Regions from separate parts of the Solibacillus sp. FSL R7-0682 genome, predicted to be linked through region 2. Evidence: a T-box and tRNA genes for the amino acid it is inferred to sense, from the RefSeq annotation. Region 2 holds a T-box; the other holds one or more tRNA genes.

Region 1 (7,482 bases), 2.7 Mb from region 2:
AGTGGTTTTAAATACCCTCCTATTACGTTTAATACCTCTTCCTCGCCGCTTGAGCCCAACATATTAAAGTCTCCAATCATAAAGCCTGCTGCCAACTCTAGCTTTCTCGATAAGCGCAATTGATTCATCATATTATCAATTTGCTCGAGTGATTCACCCATATCCTCTAGAAGGACTACTTTATTGCGTACATCGACTTCAAATTTCGTTCCTAATGTACTTACAAGGCGATTTAAGTTTCCACCTGTTATTTCCCCACGCACAGCTCCAGGTACGATTGTGCGAAGTGGTGAGATGTTTTCACCGTATTGAATTTCCATTGGCATGAATAACTGCTGGAACATCTTTTTTGAAAGCTCATCTAGCTCCCCTGTTGGACTTGATAGCATCGGCCCATGGAAAGTAACCAAATTCGAATACTCATTGACTTGTGTATGTAAAGTCGTTCCATCAGAAAAGCCCCAAATGATTTTCGGATGATCTTCAATTAATGGGTAGCTAATTTTATCAATAATACGTGAAATTCCATAACCACCTCTCACTAGAAAGACTGCCTTCACTTCAGGATCACGAATCATTTGGTGGAAATCTTCTAACCGTTCCTCATCGCTACCAGCTAAATACCCATTGTATGATTGTATTGTTTGTCCAATTTTATATTTAAGACCTAACTCGTCTAATAATGCTAATTTATCGCCTAATGCTTCCAGCCTGATTGGACTACTTAATGCAACAAGTCCAACTGTGTCACCAACGTTTAATCTTTCTGGACGGATCTTCATCTTCTATCTACCTCCATTTTCTACTGTCGTAATTGTATCATAGCGTTTTACGTAAATCCCATTGCAAATCGTTCCTATCAGCTCCTATAATAGTAAAATGAAACTTTAAACAATATTTCCACGGAATAATAGATTTCACCATCCACGCTTTTATAGGGCGAAATCATTTCTTACATAAGGAGCTGTACGACTATGAAATTTCCACCACAGCTACTACTCCTGTTAGCTACATTATTATGGGGTGGTAACTTTGTTATTGGACGTGCGATTTCTGGAGACATTCCTCCTATCACGCTCGCATTTTTACGCTGGATCGTCGCATTTTTAATTTTTTTCCCAATCACCTATCGCCGTACTAAAAAAGAATGGCCTATTCTTAAACAACATTGGGGTATTGTCCTTATATTAGCATTCACTGGGGTTGCAGCATTTAATACACTTGTCTATATCGGACTTCACTATACAACCTCTATTAATGCTTCATTAATGAATTCTTCGACGCCCATTATGATATACATATTAAGCTTTATTTTGTTAAAGGAACATTTATCGAAATATCAAATTTTCGGGACATTACTATCCCTTACTGGAGTTATCTTTATCATATCAGGTGGTTCCTTGAAAAGCCTTCTTTCATTTACGTTTAATAAAGGAGACTTAATCGTACTTATTGCTGTATTTTGTTGGAGTATTTATTCATTGCTCATCAAAAAATATGCAGGTAAATTACCAGGCAACTCTACATTTTTAGTAACGATTGCGATCGGTGCAATTATGCTTATTCCGTTTACTGCTTATGAATTACTTGCAACAGAGCATTCGATTACATGGAGCATTTCTACAATAAGTGGCATTTTATACGTAGGTATCGTTGCCTCTATTATTGCTTTTCTAAGTTGGAATACTGGAGTTGTTGCATTAGGAGCAAATAAAGCCAGCATTTATTTAAATTTCATCCCTGTATTTGCAACCATTTTTGCTGTGCTATTTTTAGATGAGCGATTATTCGTGGCTCAAATAATTGGTGGCTTAACAGTAATTGCAGGTGTAATCGTCTCTACAATAAAAAAATAGACAAAAGGAGTGCAGAAAATAATTGCACTCCTTTTCTTATTTTACCTCTGTGTAAATAACGACAACATCTGCATGAGTGTGTAAGGCACTTGCAGGGAAATCCTCGGAAATCACACCACTACGTAAGCGATCAAATGCATCTTGCTTAGTAGCCCCAGCAATTAATAATACTACCTTTTTGGCATTTAATATTGTTTGGATCCCCATTGTAATTGCTTTAGTCGGTACATCATTAATCGAATTAAAGTATATTTTATTAGCTTCACGAGTTGAGGCAGTGAGATTTACAACATGCGTACCTGTTTTAAAGGATGTACCGGGCTCATTAAATCCAATATGACCATTAACACCAATACCTAGTAATTGAATATCAATATCCCCAGCCTGTTCAATCAGTTCCTCGTAATGAGCTGCAGCATTACATAAATCATCCGTATTACCTTTTGGCACAAATATATTTTCCGGTTTTATATCAATATGATTAAATAAGTATTGATTCATATAATAATGATAGCTAGCTTTATTTGCTGGATCAATTCCAACATACTCGTCCAAGTTAAACGTTTTTGCCTCAGCAAACGAAATGTCCCCAGCTCTATACGCTTGAACAAGTTCTTGATAAAATCCTTTTGGCGTGCCACCTGTCGCCATCCCAAACACCGTATTCCTATTTTTCTTTAACTGATTTTTAAATATGTCAGCGGCTAGTTTACTTAACTCATCATAATTATTAGCCTCTATCCATTTCATATTAGTTTCTGTATTATTCAAGTAACTTCCCTACTTCCGTAAATTTAGCAAATACATTCTAATGAGGTATAATGATTTAAATTAAACTACAATATGTCCATTCTAATTGAATTCCATTAACATTTCTTCGATATAAATTAAAGTTCACAATTTTATTGAAATTATAACTGTTTTTATTAAATGAATAGCAACTCGTTCATATTAAATAAAAAAAAAAATCCTTAATTTCTTAAGGATTCTTCACGTGAATTGATACGGATACTCTAGATATTACTTAATAAACAAAACCACATACTTGCAATAATTTAGCACCCTTCGACAGTAAATAAAAAGATGACGTTTGCTATATTCAGGCTTCACCGTTTGCTATATGCCATAAAGAGTAGGAATTTATTTAATAGTAAAAACCAATTCATTATTTAACTTATAATCTTTTTGATTTAGATAAAATTCAACAGTTGCATTAACTGTAACTTTGCCAAGATCTAAATGCGTTGTATCAATGTCAGTTGTATTAAGTATGACGGGTTGACCTTTTGCAAAAGTGTAAGGAAGAGCAATATCCTCTCTCGAATAGCGTGGACTAATTTCTTCTCCAAGTTCATTCAATACTTCCGAGGTGATTAAATTTCCTCCACCTCTTACTATTACTTCGGAAGATTTCCCGTTATACAAAAGGTTTGCTTCAATATCAACTTTTTCACCTTTGGAGTATATTTTTTTATCGCTTGTAATTGTAAAAGTAAAATCATCTTCATCTGAAGAAACTATTTGCATCTTATTTAGTTGTTTATTATTTTGTTTTTCATGACTAATTGTGTTTTCATCATTATAATTACAACCAAATAGTATCAATACTAAAAGAGGAATTAAAATTGACTTAATTTTCATCTTGCACCTCCTTTTATATTAATTGGTAATAGGTGTTCTACCTAAATTCACAAAAAGCGTCAAACCCTTGTTTAATAAGGCTTTGACGCTTTTATTGTGTAAGCTACATTAAGCTAAGTATACCGATAGTCGGGGTCGAACCGACACTCCAGAAGGAACCGGATTTTGAGTCCGGCGCGTCTGCCAATTCCGCCATATCGGCAAAACAAAAAAAGAGTAAAAAAAAACCGGTTTAACCGATTTGATAAATTATGGAGGCGGCAACCGGATTTGAACCGGTGATAAAGGTGTTGCAGACCTGTGCCTTACCACTTGGCTATGCCGCCATAATATTGGAGCGGAAGACGAGGTTCGAACTCGCGACCCCCACCTTGGCAAGGTGGTGTTCTACCACTGAACTACTTCCGCAAAATAAAAAAATGGCTGGGGTACCTGGATTCGAACCAGGGCATGACGGAATCAAAATCCGTTGCCTTACCGCTTGGCTATACCCCAAAGCTTTAAATGTTTTATATTAAAAATGGGGCGACTGATGGGAATCGAACCCACGAATGCCTGAACCACAATCAGGTGCGTTAACCACTTCGCCACAACCGCCATGAAAATTATTATGTTTATTTTAAAAATTGGCAGGGGCAGTAGGAATCGAACCCACACTGACGGTTTTGGAGACCGTAGTTCTACCTTTAAACTATGCCCCTATAAAGATGGTGGAGGGGGACGGATTCGAACCGCCGAACCCTAAGGAGCGGATTTACAGTCCGCCGCGTTTAGCCACTTCGCTACCCCTCCAGGTAATGGTGCCGGCGAAAGGAGTCGAACCCTCGACCTACTGATTACAAGTCAGTTGCTCTACCAACTGAGCTACACCGGCAAAATCTTTATATGGTGGGTCAGGACGGAATCGAACCGCCGACACTTAGAGCTTCAATCTAATGCTCTACCAACTGAGCTACTGACCCATATAAATTAAATTTATTAAAATGGCGGTCCCGACCGGGATCGAACCGGCGATCTCCTGCGTGACAGGCAGGCATGTTAACCGCTACACCACGGGACCATTTGGTTGCGGGGACAGGACTTGAACCTGCGACCTTCGGGTTATGAGCCCGACGAGCTACCACTGCTCCACCCCGCGATAATACTATTTTTTTATGGTGGAGGATGACGGGCTCGAACCGCCGACCCCCTGCTTGTAAGGCAGGTGCTCTCCCAGCTGAGCTAATCCTCCATGCTGGATTTAATAATGGAAATGGTGACCCGTACGGGATTCGAACCCGTGTTACCGCCGTGAAAGGGCGGTGTCTTAACCACTTGACCAACGGGCCATTAATAAAATTGGCTGGCGGAGAGTAAGGGATTTGAACCCTTGATGCAGGGTTACCCGCATACACGATTTCCAATCGTGCTCCTTCGGCCTCTCGGACAACTCTCCAAGATTAATATGGCTCCGAAGGTAGGACTCGAACCTACGACCAACCGGTTAACAGCCGGTTGCTCTACCACTGAGCTACTTCGGAATGATTTATATGTAAGCCTAGCGACGTCCTACTCTCACAGGGGGAAGCCCCCAACTACCATCGGCGCTAAAGAGCTTAACTTCCGTGTTCGGTATGGGAACGGGTGTGACCTCTTTGCCATCATCACTAGACTTATTTTGAAAGACATTACTTATTATACTACATCTTGCATAAATATCAAGTGTTTTTTAATATTTTTTTGATGATTTTATTCATCTTTTGTTCTTTCAAAACTGGATAAACGTTTCATTGAATTTGCAATAAAATGTGGTTAAGTCCTCGACCGATTAGTATTCGTCAGCTCCATACGTCACCGCACTTCCACCTCGAACCTATCTACCTGATCGTCTTTCAGGGGTCTTACTTACTTGCGTAATGGGAAATCTCATCTTGAGGGGGGCTTCATGCTTAGATGCTTTCAGCACTTATCCCGTCCACACATAGCTACCCAGCGATGCCTTTGGCAAGACAACTGGTACACCAGCGGTGTGTCCATCCCGGTCCTCTCGTACTAAGGACAGCTCCTCTCAAATTTCCTACGCCCACGACGGATAGGGACCGAACTGTCTCACGACGTTCTGAACCCAGCTCGCGTACCGCTTTAATGGGCGAACAGCCCAACCCTTGGGACCGACTACAGCCCCAGGATGCGATGAGCCGACATCGAGGTGCCAAACCTCCCCGTCGATGTGGACTCTTGGGGGAGATAAGCCTGTTATCCCCGGGGTAGCTTTTATCCGTTGAGCGATGGCCCTTCCATGCGGAACCACCGGATCACTAAGCCCGTCTTTCGACCCTGCTCGACTTGTAGGTCTCGCAGTCAAGCTCCCTTATGCCTTTACACTCTTCGAATGATTTCCAACCATTCTGAGGGAACCTTTGGGCGCCTCCGTTACCTTTTAGGAGGCGACCGCCCCAGTCAAACTGTCCGCCTGACACTGTCTCCTACCCCGCTAAGGGGCATGGGTTAGAAGTTCAATACAACCAGGGTAGTATCCCACCGACGCCTCCTTCGAAGCTGGCGCTCCGAGATCTCTGGCTCCTACCTATCCTGTACAAGTTGTACCAAAATTCAATATCAGGCTACAGTAAAGCTCCACGGGGTCTTTCCGTCCTGTCGCGGGTAACCTGCATCTTCACAGGTACTATAATTTCACCGAGTCTCTCGTTGAGACAGTGCCCAGATCGTTACGCCTTTCGTGCGGGTCGGAACTTACCCGACAAGGAATTTCGCTACCTTAGGACCGTTATAGTTACGGCCGCCGTTTACTGGGGCTTCAATTCGCAGCTTCGCTTGCGCTAACCACTCCTCTTAACCTTCCAGCACCGGGCAGGCGTCAGCCCCTATACGTCACCTTACGGTTTTGCAGAGACCTGTGTTTTTGCTAAACAGTCGCCTGGGCCTATTCACTGCGGCTCTCATGCGCTTGCACGCTCAAGAGCACCCCTTCTCCCGAAGTTACGGGGTCATTTTGCCGAGTTCCTTAACGAGAGTTCTCTCGCACACCTTAGGATTCTCTCCTCGACTACCTGTGTCGGTTTGCGGTACGGGCACCTCTCACCTCGATAGAGGCTTTTCTTGGCAGTGTGAAATCAGGAACTTCGCTCATACGAGCTCGTCATCACAGCTCAACGTTATAGTGTGCGGATTTGCCTACACACACGCCTTACTGCTTGAACAGAGACAACCAACGCTCTGCTTACCCTATCCTACTGCGTCCCCCCATTTCTCAAACGGTGAGGAGGTGGTACAGGAATATCAACCTGTTGTCCATCGCCTACGCCTATCGGCCTCGGCTTAGGTCCCGACTAACCCTGAGCGGACGAGCCTTCCTCAGGAAACCTTAGTCATACGGTGGACGGGATTCTCACCCGTCTTTCGCTACTCATACCGGCATTCTCACTTCTAAGCGCTCCACCAGTCCTTCCGGTCTGACTTCAACGCACTTAGAACGCTCTCCTACCACGCATACCAACGGTATGCATCCACAGCTTCGGTGAATCGTTTAGCCCCGATACATTTTCGGCGCAGCGTCACTCGACCAGTGAGCTATTACGCACTCTTTAAATGATGGCTGCTTCTAAGCCAACATCCTGGTTGTCTAAGCAACGCCACATCCTTTTCCACTTAACGATTACTTTGGGACCTTAGCTGGTGGTCTGGGCTGTTTCCCTTTTGACTACGGATCTTATCACTCGCAGTCTGACTCCCGTGTATAAATATCCGGCATTCGGAGTTTGTCTGAATTCGGTAAAGCGAGATGCCCCCCTAGTCCAAACAGTGCTCTACCTCCGGTATTCTCAATCACGAGGCTAGCCCTAAAGCTATTTCGGAGAGAACCAGCTATCTCCAGGTTCGATTGGAATTTCTCCGCTACCCACACCTCATCCCCGCACTTTTCAACGTGCGTGGGTTCGGGCCTCCAGTAAGTGTTACCTCACCTTCACCCTGGACATGGGTAGAT
Region 2 (7,482 bases):
GCTACTAATAGGAATGACCAGAAGAAAGTAATAATATATTGCATCAAATTCACCCCACCTGAATTTATTTCTATCGTTATTATGAAAATACATCTTCAATATCATACCATAGCTTAACCTAAAAATAAAAGAGTGAATACAACTTTTCCTCAAGTTGTCAAAAATATTATAGTTGTTTTCAAATAATTTATCGTCTATAATTATGACCAACTACTAATAATTAGTGTTATTTTTAAAGGGGAATGTTTGAAAACAAGGGGGCAAATGAATGAATGCAGGGATTATCGGGATTAGCAAATATGTTCCCGAAAAAGTAATGACAAATGCAGATTTTGAAAAATTTTTAGATACATCGGATGAATGGATTCGTACACGTACGGGCATTGAACGCCGTCATATTGCTGAAGGAGAAGAGACATCTGATTTAGCATTTAAAGCAGCAGAAAAAGCACTTACAGATGCCGGGATTTCAGCGGATCAGCTTGGCTTAATTATCGTTGCAACTGTCACACAAGATCAAAACTTCCCAAGTGTCGCATGTCAAATCCAAGAACGATTAGGGGCATCAGGATGTGGTGCGATGGATATTTCTGCAGCATGCTCAGGCTTTATTTATGCGACTACGATTGCAAAACAATTTGTTGAAAGTAATAGCTATGACTATATATTAGTAGTAGGTGTAGAAAAATTAACGAAAATTGTAGATTGGGAAGATCGTAATACGGCAATCTTATTCGGTGATGGTGCTTGTGCTGCGGTTATTGGTAAAGTTTCTGAAGGGCGTGGTATTTTATCCTTCGAGCTTGGCGCAGATGGCACAGGTGGTAAACATCTATTTTTAAATAATGATAATCATATATTTATGAATGGTCGAGAAGTATTTAAATTTGCGGTACGTCAAATGGGCGAATCAGCATTAAGTGTTATTGAAAAAGCAGGTTTAACAAAGGAAGATGTGGATTATTTAGTTCCGCATCAAGCCAATATTCGAATTATGGAAGCTGCTCGGGAACGTCTAGGGTTACCAGAAGAAAAAATGTCGAAAACGATCCAGCATTACGGAAATACTTCGGCAGCTTCAATTGGCATATCGATTGTCGATGATTTGGCAGAAGGCAAGATTAAAGATGATGATATCGTTGTTTTAGTTGGTTTTGGTGGGGGACTTACTTGGGGAGCTCTCGCTGTGAAATGGGGAAAATAAAAGAGTGATGAATAGAAAATAAATTAGATTTTAAAAGGGAGTATGGAATCGATGGAAAAGAGAAGAGTTGTCGTTACAGGAATTGGCGCCGTTACACCTGTAGGTAACAGTGCTGAACAGTCATGGGAAAATATAATTGCGGGAAAATCTGGAATCGGCCCGTTGACTCGGGTTGATACGAGTAAATTTACAGTATCGGTAGCAGCTGAAGTAAAAGACTTCAATATTGAAGAGTATATTGAACGAAAAGAAGCACGTAAAATGGATCGTTTCACTCATTATGCTCTAGCTGCTTCAATGATGGCTGCAAAAGATGCAAATTTAACAATTACTGAAGAAATGGCTCCTCGTGTTGGCGTTTGGATTGGTTCGGGAATTGGTGGAATGGAAACTCACGAGCAACAATTTTTAACGTTCCAAGAGCGTGGCGTTCGCCGAGTGAGCCCATTCTTCGTTCCGATGATGATTCCTGATATGGCATCGGGTCAAGTATCAATTTATTTAGGAGCGAAGGGTGTAAATTCTTGCTCTGTTACTGCATGTGCTTCTGGTACAAACTCAATAGGTGATGCCTTTAAAGTTATTGAGCGCGGTGACGCGGATGTGATGATTACTGGTGGTACTGAAGCACCAATAGTAACAATGGCTGTTGCTGGATTTAGTGCGAGTACAGCATTGTCAATGAACCCTGATATCCAGACGGCTTCTCGTCCATTTGATAAAAACCGTGATGGCTTTGTTATTGGTGAAGGAGCAGGAATTTTAATACTAGAAGAGCTTGAGCATGCGAAAAAGCGTGGTGCTAAAATTTATGGTGAAGTAGTAGGTTATGGTGCGACAGGAGATGCACATCATATTACAGCACCGGCACCAAATGGCGAAGGGGCAGCTCGTGCGATGCAAATGGCTTTGGACGATGCGAAAGTTGCGCCTGACCAGGTCGGTTATATTAATGCCCATGGTACAAGTACACCATATAACGACTTATTTGAAACTCAGGCTGTCAAAACAGTATTTGGTAATCATGCTTATAAACTGGCGATGAGCTCAACAAAGAGTATGACTGGTCACTTACTTGGTGCAGCAGGAGGGATTGAAGCAATCTTTACAGTGCTTGCCTTAAAAGAAGGAATTTTACCACCAACGATGAATTTACATGATCCTGATCCGGAATGTGATTTAGACTATATTCCGAATGAAGCTCGTAACGCATCTGTAGACTATGCTTTAAGTAATTCTTTAGGTTTTGGTGGACATAATGCATGCTTGTTATTTAAAAAATATGTAAATTAATAAGTTGTAATGAAAAAAACAACGTGTTGCGTCATGCGGCACGTTGTTTTTTCGTACAATTGTACAAAGGAGGGTATGACCTGACACGCTTTGTACTTTTTTTGTTTTTTTATGGAATTTGTGTAATGTCAATTAGTAATATTATTATGTACTTAAATTACCGAACGCTCGGCTATGCGTGGCGTGCAGTCATCTTGTACATATTGAATAGTGTAGAAATCTATTTATTATGTGGTGCTTTATGTGGGATGTTTATCGTCGTTTACGCCCTAAGCCCATCGCGTTCTCCATTTTCTTAAGTGTTTTAGAAGCAATTGCGTTAGCTTTTAGCGCGCCTTCATCTAAAATATCATCTAATTCTGGAGAATCGATTAACGCATAATAACGTTCTTGAATTGGCGTAATATGTGTGATAACTGCCTCGGCAACACCAGCTTTGAAATCACCGTAGCCTTTGCCTTCATATTTCATTTCTAAGTCAACAATTGTAGCACCTGTTAAAGCAGACTCAATTGTTAATAGATTAGAAACGCCTGGCTTGTTTTCGACATCGTATTTTACGATGCCTTCTGAATCTGTCACGGCAGATTTAATTTTCTTTTCAATTTCTTTTGGCGTATCTAATAATCGGATCGTAGCCTTTGTATTTGGATCTGACTTCGACATTTTTTTCGTAGGCTCTTGTAGCGATTTAATACGTGCGCCTTCTTTTGGTAATTGAATGTCTGGAATTGTTAATACATCGTTGTATTTTTTGTTGAAGCGTTCCGCTAAATCACGTGTTAATTCGATATGTTGTTTTTGGTCGTCTCCAACAGGAACAATGTCCGTATTGTATAAAAGAATGTCCGCTGCCATTAATGGTGGATACGTTAACAGTGCTGCTAAAACAGTTTCCTTACCATTTGATTTATCTTTATATTGTGTCATACGCTCTAACTCACCGATTGTAGCGACACATTGTAATAACCAGCCTGCCTGTGCGTGTGCGGGTACTTCGGATTGAATAAATAAAGTTGATTTTTTTGGATCGATGCCAACTGCGATATACATTGCTGCTAGCGAGCGAATATTTTTACGGAGTTCTAGTCGGTCTTGAGGTACTGTAATCGCATGTTGATCCACGATGCAATAAATTGCATTCCCTTCTTCCTGTAAGGCAGGGAATTGTTTGATGGCACCGATATAGTTGCCTAGTGTAATTGTTCCTGTTGGTTGTACACCTGAAAAGATTGTTTTCATTGTGTTTCCTCCTCGAATTCTTCATTAAAAACAAAAAACATCATGCGTCCTCTATATAACTATAGAAGGGACGAATGATGTTGAATCCGCGGTACCACCCAGCTTGCCCGTAAAGGCCACTCTTCTTCGTAACGTGAAGGGACGAGCTTTACTACTAGGAAAACGTTCATAAAGCTAACTCGGAAGTCCATTCCATTTAATGAATGATCTGTTTGCACCAACCACAGACTCTCTAAACATTCGCGTTAAATGTACTACTCTTCGTCATAGTTTTTCATAATCTTGTGAGTGATTATAACGCATTGCGAGAAATAAATGCAATCTTTTCGAAAAAAAAGTTTGAAAAAGTATAAAAGACAAGTTAATAGGTCATATTAGATGTAGTAATTCAATGATCATATGAATAGCAATAATATTATCAAACTATTTTATCAATTGATTTTATTAAATGAGAATCACTTTTAAATTAGTGGACGTTTATCATGTAGGTTTTTAGGGTAAATTTAATCAAGTGACTGGAGTTATTAAAATTATGTGATTCCGAGATAATCAGCGCATAAAAAGTATATAGAATCGTCATTTTTTTATTGACAATCTATATCCAAATGTGAGGGATTCATGTATAATAAGTACAGAATCTTAAATTAAATTAATTCTAAATTAAGTATTTTAATGTTTACATTTTACTTCATATGAGTGAATTTTTATCATTCAATTTGAATGATATTATAGTCTCCAGACAAGATGAGACCGTGTAACAATTGAAATCAATTAGAGAGGAAGTGAGGCAATGTTAGTTACATTATTTACTTCACCAAGTTGTACTTCATGTCGAAAAGCAAAAGCATGGCTAGAGGAGCATGACATTCCATATACAGAGCGTAACATTTTTTCTGAACCTCTAACAATTAGTGAAATTAAAGAGATTTTACGTATGACAGAAGACGGTACGGATGAGATTATTTCTACTCGATCTAAAATTTTCCAAAAATTAAACGTCGATGTTGAGACTTTACCATTACAACGTTTATATGAATTAATCCAAGAATACCCAGGGTTATTACGTCGTCCAATTATTTTGGATGAAAAACGTTTGCAAGTAGGCTATAACGAAGATGAAATTCGTCGATTCCTACCTCGTAAAGTTCGTGCCTACCAGTTACAAGAAGCACAGCGTATGGTCAACTAAATATTAGTATGTATGATGTTACGGGTGCAAATATGCGGTTGTAACATCTTTTTTTTCTTTTTTAGAATAGGATGTAACATATTTATTTTTATAAGCTATGTTTTTGAATCAGCTGATTTGCACTTATTATGCGCCTTCTTTGGCATTTTCTTTATTCCATCTTCCTCGCTCTGTTTATTTTACGCTTGATTTCGAGGAGAAGGTACAATACAATTTCAATAATTCAAATAATTTTATTTCCCCAACGTTTTTCCTTTTCATTTTAGTGCAAGACATCATACAATAGAGTTATAGATACTTTATGACAGTTTTATAAAGTACTTGGTGCCGATGTTATAGAGCGACATGCTGTTTAAACTATTTAGTCTATAGGGAAGTAACTTTATATAGACATGGGTAAGGACATTATTTGATGCTTTAACGCATAACATATGCCTTTCTAAAGAGAAATAATGGTTTTTTGAAGTGACATGGAGTTCTATGAATGACTGTGAAGGGAGTTGAGGTCTAATGGACATCGAACGCATTAATGAAAATACGTTAAAACTTTTTATTACGTATAGTGATATAGAGGACCGCGGTTATAGCCGTGAAGAAATTTGGTACAATCGCGCGAAAGGTGAAGAGCTTTTCTGGGATGTTATTGGCGAAGTAAACACTGACGATTACTTCGATTTAGATGGTCCCATTTGGATTCATATTAATGCATCTGAGATTGGGTTAGAGGTCGTTGTCACACGTGCATCTGTCAATAATGATTCCGATACTTCATCGATGGCAGGTTCTTTCGAGGATGACCTTCATATAACAGATCAATTAAATGAAATGGAAGAATCGCTATTTAATTCGTTAGGGAAGTCAGCTAAAGAGGCAGAGCAAATTGAAAATGCACGTTTCCGTTTTAAAGATATAGATGAGTTAGTACCGTTAGCAGCACGTGCCGCACAATTTGGTGTGAAATCGGCGCTTTATAAATGGGAAGACAATTTTTATTTATTTGTAGATTTACAAGATATAGAGTTACAAGAAGCAAAAGATATCGTTGCTCTATGTAGCGAATATTTAGCATCTTCGAAGTTGACGATTCATCGTCTAGAAGAATACGCAGAAGCAATTATTCCAGAAAAGTGCTTTGAAACAATTAATAACTTCTTTTAAAAGAACAAGGTAGAGACCGTCCAATAAAGGGCGGTCTTTTTTGGGATTCTATACTAGTGGACTTAATTAGGAACGACAATATGTGGGAGTGTCAATCGAAAAATCAATGTTACCTCAATTCTATTACTCTTCAAAAAAGCGCAAAAAAAAAATATTGCCAATAGTTATTTTTAATAAGTTGAAACCTTTGTTATCTGCCGGTACGATAAGTAAAAAGAGGTGGTGTATATGCTCGTTGCATTAACTGAACATCAAGAGCTTTTTCAGATTACGAAAGATCTATCTAGAGAAATGCTACTAGAACGAAAGTATAAGGAGAAATTTTTTTGCCCACAATGTAAAGAGCAACTACTTTTAAAGGCAGGCCAAATAAAAATACCGCATTTTGCGCATCGAAAAAGTAGCGAATGTGATTCTTTCTTTTCAGAAGGGGAGACTCTAGCGCATCTGATGGGGAAACAGCAATTATTTACCTTCTTTTCAAAACGTAATGTACAGACAGAATTAGAACCATTTTTATCTGAAATTCAGCAAAGACCAGATCTTCTTATCTCACATAATGACCAACAATTTGCAATTGAATTTCAGTGTAGTAAAATTCCTCCTGAAGTAGTTCAACGACGTTCAAAAGGCTACACAGAAATCGACATTCACCCGATATGGCTTATCCAAACACCTAATGCTCGATTTAAAGCGTTAGGATTAACGAAACTATCGATAAATTATACAAATTCTCAATACATTCAAATGTATAAAAAGCAGCGTTATTTAATAACGTATGATGTACATAGTGAAATGTTTTACTATGTAAGCAATTTAATTCCAATACACCGTCTACAATACTATGGGGTCATTCAAGCGCTTCCACTTATGCAACAAAGCTTCCCTTTTTTTCTACCGAAAGTTATGTCCGTGCAAATCTTTAATGCCCTAATGTTACGCTTTATTGCGTATCGTAATCAATATGTACATTCACGGTTATTGTTAAGCAAAAAAGGGGTCAATGATGACTTTTTACGAGCGGTTTATGAACTGCAATTAACACCATTAAGGATGCCGGATTTTATTGGGATTCCTGTTTCATTTGCGCAAGATTTTGAGGTGTTTTGTGTGGAATGGCAAGTACAGCTTTTTTATTTCATGCACTGCCACAAGTTGACGCCACAAAAGATGAATGTACAGGCTATAACATATTTCATGCAATGGGCAAAAATTAAAGGCCAGGGGAATAGTAAAAAAGCAGTTACTTATTATTTAGCGCTTTTAAAAAAGCTTGAAATTGAAAATGTGACGGATGAAGTTTCACGAGTGCAATTATTTCAATTCTTATACAACGAATTGGTTGCATTTGGATAGCTAAATTGTTTAAATAGACTTATAATTTCGAATTTCGGAA

The links. A T-box is a leader RNA that pairs with one kind of tRNA and senses whether it is charged. The one in region 2 lies ahead of trpS (tryptophan--tRNA ligase), so its partner is inferred to be a tRNA-Trp.
Region 1: it has a tRNA-Trp gene. The T-box ahead of trpS (tryptophan--tRNA ligase) is inferred to sense a tRNA for this amino acid. The anticodon was not compared.

The regions. Positions count from the first base shown of each region.
Region 1 covers NZ_JBBOUI010000001.1:578,305-585,786, reverse strand. The annotation lists gene MKZ17_RS03020 (S66 peptidase family protein) at 1-782, opposite strand, end outside; gene MKZ17_RS03015 (DMT family transporter) at 975-1,856, shown strand; gene nagB (glucosamine-6-phosphate deaminase) at 1,893-2,606, opposite strand; gene MKZ17_RS03005 (hypothetical protein) at 2,997-3,497, opposite strand; tRNA gene MKZ17_RS03000 (tRNA-Leu) at 3,618-3,699, opposite strand; tRNA gene MKZ17_RS02995 (tRNA-Cys) at 3,750-3,823, opposite strand; tRNA gene MKZ17_RS02990 (tRNA-Gly) at 3,831-3,905, opposite strand; tRNA gene MKZ17_RS02985 (tRNA-Gln) at 3,918-3,992, opposite strand; tRNA gene MKZ17_RS02980 (tRNA-His) at 4,019-4,094, opposite strand; tRNA gene MKZ17_RS02975 (tRNA-Trp) at 4,125-4,198, opposite strand; tRNA gene MKZ17_RS02970 (tRNA-Tyr) at 4,206-4,289, opposite strand; tRNA gene MKZ17_RS02965 (tRNA-Thr) at 4,296-4,371, opposite strand; tRNA gene MKZ17_RS02960 (tRNA-Phe) at 4,384-4,459, opposite strand; tRNA gene MKZ17_RS02955 (tRNA-Asp) at 4,482-4,557, opposite strand; tRNA gene MKZ17_RS02950 (tRNA-Met) at 4,561-4,635, opposite strand; tRNA gene MKZ17_RS02945 (tRNA-Val) at 4,653-4,728, opposite strand; tRNA gene MKZ17_RS02940 (tRNA-Glu) at 4,751-4,825, opposite strand; tRNA gene MKZ17_RS02935 (tRNA-Ser) at 4,841-4,932, opposite strand; tRNA gene MKZ17_RS02930 (tRNA-Asn) at 4,943-5,017, opposite strand; rRNA gene rrf (5S ribosomal RNA) at 5,033-5,148, opposite strand; rRNA gene MKZ17_RS02920 (23S ribosomal RNA) at 5,285-7,482, opposite strand, start outside.
Region 2 covers NZ_JBBOUI010000001.1:3,242,272-3,249,753, reverse strand. The annotation lists gene MKZ17_RS16495 (YjzD family protein) at 1-44, opposite strand, end outside; gene MKZ17_RS16490 (beta-ketoacyl-ACP synthase III) at 269-1,204, shown strand; gene fabF (beta-ketoacyl-ACP synthase II) at 1,256-2,497, shown strand; gene trpS (tryptophan--tRNA ligase) at 2,750-3,739, opposite strand; T-box leader at 3,803-4,016, opposite strand; gene spxA (transcriptional regulator SpxA) at 4,530-4,928, shown strand; gene mecA (adaptor protein MecA) at 5,439-6,086, shown strand; gene MKZ17_RS16465 (competence protein CoiA) at 6,315-7,442, shown strand.